2 regions of the Variovorax sp. GW821-FHT09B01 genome follow, and region 2 is predicted to be linked to the other one. Evidence: riboswitches for the same ligand, from Rfam matches in the RefSeq annotation. Region 2 holds a riboswitch; the other holds the start of a gene.
The links. A riboswitch is a leader RNA that binds a small molecule or an ion and turns the genes downstream of it on or off. The one in region 2 is predicted to bind manganese.

Region 1 (3,667 bases), on a different contig from region 2:
CGGGCCTGCCCGTCAACGGCTGGCCCGTGAGCAACTGGAACGACCTGCTGCCCACGGTGCGCGCCGCGCTGTTCACGAGATTCCCGAGCGCGACGACCGCGCAGGGCGAGAAGTACAAGGCCATCGTCAAGAACCTCACGGGCGGCGAGCGCCCGATGTTCGATGCCGGCTTCGCGGGCAGCATGAACGCCACCGTGTGGGGCACCTTCGGCCGCGACGGCACCATCAACGGCATCCTCAACCGCGACGGCTACGACACCACCGGCTTCGTCTACCAGCTCGACAACGACCCGGCGCAAAGCCCGGAGGAAGTCACCTTCAACCAGGGTGCCTACCGGCTGCATGCCGACCCCGAGGCCAACCGGCTGCGGCGCGACGGCCTGCGCTGGTTCCCCAAGTCCAATGCGCGCATCGACGTGCCGGTGGTGACCATCCACACGCTGGGCGACGTCTACGTGCCGTTCAGCATGGAGCAGATCTACAAGCGCCGCGCCGATGCGCTGGGCACCTCGAAGTGGCTCGTGCAGCGCGCGATCCGCGGCATCAGCCACTGCGACTTCACGACCGAGGAGCAGACCCAGGCCTTCGACGCGATGACGAACTGGGAGCAGAACGGCGTGAAGCCGGCCGGCGACGAGGTGCTCGATGCCGCGACCGTGGCGCGCGCCGACTACGGCTGCAAGTTCTCCTCGGCCAGCCGCGGCGGTTGCCCCGCGCCCTGACGGCGCCGGTGCGGCCCGTCCCGTTCGCGGGGCGGCCGCACCGCCCTTCCCGTTTTCTTCGTTCGCACGTCCCGCCATGAAACAACCCACCCTCACCCGCCGTGCGCTGCACGCCCTGCTGCTGGCCGCCGGCCTCGCCGCCGCTCCCGCCTTCGCGCAGTCCGATGCCTTTCCGGTGCGGCCGATCCGCGTGCTGATCGGCTTCACCGCCGGCGGCTCGACCGACGTGCCCTTCCGCGTGCTGGCCGAGAACGCCTCGAAGATCCTCGGCCAGCCGGTGATCATCGAGAACAAGCCCGGCGCGGGCGGCGTGCTGCCCGCGCAGACCATGCAGGCCACCGCGCCCGACGGCTACACGCTCGCGCAGGTGCCGCTGCCGGTGTTCCGCCTGCCCTACACCACCAAGCTCAACTGGGACCCGGCCAACGACCTGAGCTACGTGATCGGCCTCGCCGGCTATTCCTTCGGCCTGGTGGTGCCCGCCGATTCGCCGATCAAGTCGATGCGCGAGTACCTCGCCTATGCCAAGGCCAACCCGGGCCGCCTGAGCTACGGCACGCCGGGTGCGCTCACCACGCTGCACCTGACGATGGAAGCGATCGCGATCCAGGCCGGCGTGGAGTTCAATCACGTGCCCTACAAGGGCAACTCCGAATCGCTGCAGGCGGTGCTCGGCGGCCACGTGATGTCGGTCGCCGACACGCCGGGCTGGGGCCCCTATGTCGACCAGGGCAAGCTGCGGCTGCTGTCGACCTGGGGCGAGCAGCGCTCGAAGAAGTATCCGAACGCGCCCACGCTCAAGGAGTCGGGCATCGACATGGTGCAGGCCTCGCCCTTCGGCCTGGTGCTGCCCAAGGGCGCGAACCCGAAGGTGGTCGCGATCCTGCACGACGCCTTCAAGAAGGCGATGGAGATGCCCAACTACCAGGAGTCTCTCGCCAAGTTCGACATGGAGACCTTCTACATGGACAGCGCGGCCTACAAGCAGTACGCGGTGCGCACCATGAAGACCGAGAAGGCCGTGATCGACAAGCTGGGCCTGGGCACGGCGGGCGCCGCCAAGTAGGCGGCCGCCCGCCGGGGCTCAGAACAGGTTGCCGACGTTGAACAGTGTCAGCAGCCCCAGCACGCCGAAGATGACGGCGGCCACGCCGTGCACCAGCCGCATCGAGACCTTGGCCGCGATCTTCTCGCCGAGGAAGACCGCGGGCGCGTCGGCCAGCATCATGCCCAGCGTGGTGCCGATCACGACCTGCACCACGTCGGGATAGCGCGCGGCCAGCGCCACGGTCGCGATCTGCGTCTTGTCGCCCATCTCCGCGAGGAAGAAGGTGATGACCGTGGTGCCGAAGGCGCCGAAGCGGCTCTTGGTCTTCGCGGCGTCGTCGTCGATCTTGTCGGGGATCAGCATCCACGCGGCCATGGCCAGGAACGAGGCGCCGATCACCCAGCGCAGGATGTTCGGCCCCATGGCCTGGGCCACCCAGCCGCCGAGCGCGCCCGCGGCCGCGTGGTTGACGACGGTGGCGGTGAAGATGCCCGCGACGATCTGCCAGGGTTTGCGAAAGGTCGCGGCCAGGATGATCGCGAGCAGTTGGGTCTTGTCGCCCATTTCCCCGAGCGCGACCACGCCCGTGGATACGAGTAAGGCTTCCATGATGAAAAGAGAACTCCCTGGGCCAGCGACGCGAAGACCACGCCACTTCCCGGCCCATACCGAGGTGACGTGGTCAAAGGTCTTGCCAGGCTCTAAAGCTGCTCGCGCCATGGCCGAAGGCCAAGTGTGTTGACGCGGGCTCCTGCGTTGCGCAGGTCAGCTACTCCCCAATGACTGAGGCCGCGATCTTAGGGGCGAGCGTCGAATCGCCCTCGTCTTTTCGACGAATGTCCCCGTGTCGAGAGCGAGTTGCATTACCGGGCATGCGCGCTCAGGGCGCGAGCGTGAGCTTGAGGATCTGGTTGCCGTGGTTCGCGCCCACGTAGACGGTGCCGTCGGCGGCCACCGCCACGCCGATCGGGAAGTTGAAGGCGATCGGCGCGCCGGTGCCGTCCTGCAGGGTGCTGATCTCGCCCGCGGGCGTGACCACGCGCGCCACGCCATCCCAGGCGTGGGTCAGGAACACGTTGTCGTGCCCATCCACCGCCACGCCGTACGAATAGCCGAGCTTGGCCGGCGTGGCCACCGTTCCGTCGACCACGCCCGCGCCCGCGTTGCCGTTCGCGCAATCGCCCAGCAGCGTGCTCACGGTGGCGCTGGCCACGTCGATCTTGCGCAGGCAGGGACTGTCGGTGTCGGTGTCGTAGAGCGTCTTGCCGTCGCGGCTGAGCGCCAGGCCCTGCGGGCGCGCGAACTGGGCGGCCGTGCCGACGCCGTCGAGGTAGGCCTGCGTGCCGTCGCCCGCGAGCGTGCTCGTGGTGCCGTCGGCCGCGACCTTGCGCACGCGCTTGTTCTCCGTGTCCGCCACGAACAGGTTGCCCGCGCTGTCGAGCGCGATGCCGGTGGGGTTGTTGAACATCGCGGTGGCCGGGCTGTCGGCGTATCCGCTCGCGCTGCCGCCGACCCAGGTGCTGGCGGTCGTGGCGTTGGGCGCGATCTTGCTGATGCGATGCTGGTCGCTCACGTAGAGGGTGCCGTCGGCCGCCAGTGCCAGGCCGACCGGCGCATTCATCGTCGTCCCCGGCGTCACCTCGGCACCGCTGCCGCTGGCGGTGTCGATCCGATAGACCGAGCCATTGCCGCCCATGGCCACGTAGAGCTTCGCGCCGCTCGCATCGAGTGCGAGCTGATAGGGGCTGCTGTAGCTCACGCCCGTCGTCGCCAGCACGGTGGCGACCCAGGGCTTGACCGTCAACGTGGCGGCGCTGCTCGTCACGCTGCCGCTGGCGCCCGTCACCCGCACGCGCAGTTGCTGGCCGCTGTCGGCCAGCAGGCTGGCGGCCGTGCG
Region 2 (3,667 bases):
ATCGGCCAGGCGCTGGCCGCGCGCTTCTACGACGCCGGCTACCGGCTGGCGCTGGTCGCGCGCCGCACCGGCGAGATCGAAGCCTGGGCCAACGCGCGCGGGCTCGACCGCGGCCGCTACCTGATCTACAGCGCCGACGTCGCGCGCACCGACAGCATCGTGGCCGCCGGCGCCGCCTGCATCGAACGCCAGGGCGTGCCCGACGTGGTGATCGCCAATGCCGGCATCAGCGTGGGCATCGACACGGCGGAGCGCGAGGACCTCGACGTGCTGACGCAGACCTTCGCTACCAACAACGTCGGGCTGGCCGCCACCTTCCATCCTTTCGTGCGCGCGATGGTGCAGCGCGGCAGCGGGCGGCTGGTCGGCATCGCGAGCGTCGCGGCCATCCGCGGACTGCCGGGACACGGCGCCTACTGCGCGAGCAAGGCCGGCGTGGTCGCCTACTGCGAAAGCCTGCGCGGCGAGCTGCACGGCAGCGGCGTCAAGGTCGTGACCCTGCTGCCAGGCTACATCGACACCCCGCTCACGCAGGGCAACCGCTACGGCATGCCGTTCCTGATGAAGCCCGAGGCCTTCGCCGACCGCGCGCTGGGCGCGATCGAGAGCGGTGCCAGCTACCGCGTGATTCCCTGGCAGATGGGCGTGATCGCCAAGATCATGCGCATGCTGCCCAATGCGCTGCTCGACCGCGCCGTGCAGGGACGCGGGCGGAAGAAGCGGCGCGGCGAAGGCTGAACCCGAGGCCGTACCGGCTGCGGCAACGAAAAAGGCTCCCGAAGGAGCCTTTTGTCTTTTTGGGAAAGCGATCAGTAGCCGCTGTTGCCGCCGCCACCGTAGCCGCCGCGACCACCGCCGCCGCCGCCACGCGGGCCGGCGCCGTAGGGGCTGCGGAAACCGCCATCGCCACCACCGCCGCCGCCACCACTGCGGCCACCGCCGCCGTAGCCACCACCGCCGCCGCTGCGACCGCCGCCACCACCACCGCCGTAGCCGCCACCACCGCCGCCGCCGTAGCCACCGCCACCACCGCCGCCATAACCACCACCACCGCCGCCGTAGCCGCCGCCACCACCGCTGCGCGGGGGACGTGCTTCCATCGGGCGGGCTTCGTTGACGACCACGCTGCGGCCGCCCAGGGGTTGGCCGTTCATGCCGTTGATGGCGGCCTGTGCTTCCGCTTCACTGCCCATCTCGACGAAGCCGAAGCCCTTCGAGCGGCCGGTATCGCGTTCCATCATGACCTTGGCGCTGGTCACAGCACCGAACTGACCGAATGCCTGCTCCAGATCACCGTCGCGCACCGAGTAAGGCAGGTTGCCGACGTACAGTTTGTTGCCCATCAAGGGACTCCTATAAACACATCAAGAAAAGCGATGGAGTCCCGATTAGCATCACTCAAACGAGAGCCGCCGAGTCGCGCGAAACTGTCCGATCACCCAGTGCCTCCAACCCGAAATGAAAAGGGAGGCTCGTGCATTATGGGTGAAATACAAGAAATGCAAGCAGGAATTTGCTTCTTGCGGTAGCACAGTTTTGGGCTCTTGGAGTTAGCGCACGCTTACTAACCAGGCCCCGAACTGGGCCTATGACACTTAAGGGTTAGAATTCGCCCGTCATTGGGGAGTAGCCGCCTTCCGTCTACGAGAAGGGCCCGCGTCAACAGACTTGTCCTGCCCCACACAGGACATGGCGCGGGCAGTGAAGAACAACACCTGGCGAGACCATTGACCGTGCAACTTCGGGAAATTTGGCCGAAGGTGTTGCACGGTCAATTGCGTCCCTTCGGCCAAGGAACCGTTTTTTCATGGAAGCTTTTCTCGTCGCGACCGGCGTCGTCGCGCTCGCCGAAATGGGCGACAAGACCCAGTTGCTCGCCCTTCTGCTGGCAGCCCGTTTCAGAAAACCCTGGCCGATCGTGGCGGGCATCTTCGCCGCCACCGTCATCAACCACGCGCTCGCGGGCGCGGTCGGCAACTGGATCACCCACTGGCTCGGCCCCGACATCCTGCGCTGGATCCTCGGCGGCTCCTTCATCGCGATGGCGATCTGGATGCTGATCCCCGACAAGCTCGACGACGACGATGCCCCGCGCTCCTCGCACTTCGGCGTCTTCGGCACCACGGTGGTCGCCTTCTTCCTCGCCGAGATGGGCGACAAGACGCAGATCGCCACCGTGATGCTCGCGGCGCGCTTCACCGAGGCCTATTTCTGGGTCGTGGTCGGCACCACCTTCGGGATGATGCTGGCCAACGCGCCGGTGGTCTGGCTCGGCGATCGCATCGTCAAGCGGGTGCCGATCAAGCTCGTGCACTCGATCTCGGCCGTCATCTTCCTGGTGCTGGGCGTGGTCGCGCTGATCGGCTGGTAGCGCCGCCGTCCAAAGCCCGGGGCCCGCCGTCCCGGGCCCGCGGCGATATACTGCCGCTCGCGCCGATTTGCTCCAGCTTGCGGGCGCTTGATAAATACAGCTAAAGACGGATGCCGTGACCCGGCTCGTTTTTGGCGAGGCCGGGTTTTTCATTTCATGTCCTCGTTGGTCGTCACTCCCCAGTCGATGCAGTTCGCGGGCCCGCTGGCCCTGCGCAGCGGCGCGACCATCGGCAGCTACACGCTCGCCTACGAAACCTACGGCACGCTCAACGCGCAGCGCAGCAATGCGGTGCTCGTGTGCCACGCCCTCAACGCCTCGCACCACGTCGCGGGCGTCTACGAGGGCCAGGCCCGCTCCGCGGGCTGGTGGGACAACATGGTCGGGCCCGGCAAGCCGCTGGACACCGACCGCTTCTTCGTCATCGGCGTCAACAACCTCGGCTCCTGCTTCGGCTCCACCGGGCCGATGCACGTGAACCCCGCGACCGGCCGCGTCTACGGCGCCGACTTCCCGGTGGTCACGGTCGAGGACTGGGTCGACGCCCAGGCCGCGCTGCTCGACGCGCTCGGCATCCGCACGCTCGCGGCGGTGATGGGCGGCAGCCTCGGCGGCATGCAGGCGCTGTCGTGGACGCTGCAGTACCCCGAGCGCGTGCGCCACGCGGTGGTGGTCGCCAGCGCGCCCAACCTCACGGCCGAGAACATCGCCTTCAACGAGGTGGCGCGCCGCGCCATCGTGACCGACCCCGACTTCCACGGCGGCCACTTCTACGAGCACGGCGTGATCCCCAAGCGCGGCCTGCGCATCGCCCGCATGATCGGCCACATCACCTACCTCAGCGACGACGTCATGAACGCGAAGTTCGGGCGCCTGCTGCGCAACGCGGTCGAGGGCGAGGCGGCCCGCGACGACGCGGCCTACCGCTATTCCACGCAGGAGATCGAGTTCCAGATCGAGAGCTACCTGCGCTACCAGGGCGACAAGTTCAGCGAGTACTTCGACGCCAACACCTACCTGCTCATCACGCGCGCGCTCGACTACTTCGACCCCGCGCGCGAGCACGGCGGCAACCTCACGGCCGCGTTCGCGCGCGCCAGCGCCAAGTTCCTGCTCGTGAGCTTCAAGACCGACTGGCGCTTCTCGCCCGCGCGCAGCCGCGAGCTGGTGAAGGCGCTGCTCGACAACCGCCGCAACGTGAGCTACGCCGAGATCGACGCCCCGCACGGCCATGACGCCTTCCTGCTCGACGACGTGCGCTACATGGGCGTGGTGCGTTCCTACTTCGAGCGCGTG

Region 1: it holds a riboswitch for manganese, as region 2 does, so the genes downstream of both, AC07RV_RS01945 (TMEM165/GDT1 family protein) here and AC07RV_RS15365 (TMEM165/GDT1 family protein) in region 2, are expected to answer to the same signal.

What each region holds. Positions count from the first base shown of each region.
Region 1 covers NZ_JBWKPQ010000001.1:448,879-452,545, reverse strand. Annotated here, with positions in the region: gene AC07RV_RS01955 (alpha/beta hydrolase family protein) at 1-722, shown strand, start outside; gene AC07RV_RS01950 (tripartite tricarboxylate transporter substrate-binding protein) at 799-1,788, shown strand; gene AC07RV_RS01945 (TMEM165/GDT1 family protein) at 1,807-2,379, opposite strand; yybP-ykoY riboswitch at 2,390-2,560, opposite strand; gene AC07RV_RS01940 (DUF8696 domain-containing protein) at 2,651-3,667, opposite strand, start outside.
Region 2 covers NZ_JBWKPQ010000004.1:181,201-184,867, forward strand. Annotated here, with positions in the region: gene AC07RV_RS15355 (SDR family oxidoreductase) at 1-738, shown strand, start outside; gene rbp (RNA-binding regulator) at 810-1,343, opposite strand; yybP-ykoY riboswitch at 1,610-1,717, shown strand; gene AC07RV_RS15365 (TMEM165/GDT1 family protein) at 1,808-2,371, shown strand; gene metX (homoserine O-succinyltransferase MetX) at 2,528-3,667, shown strand, end outside.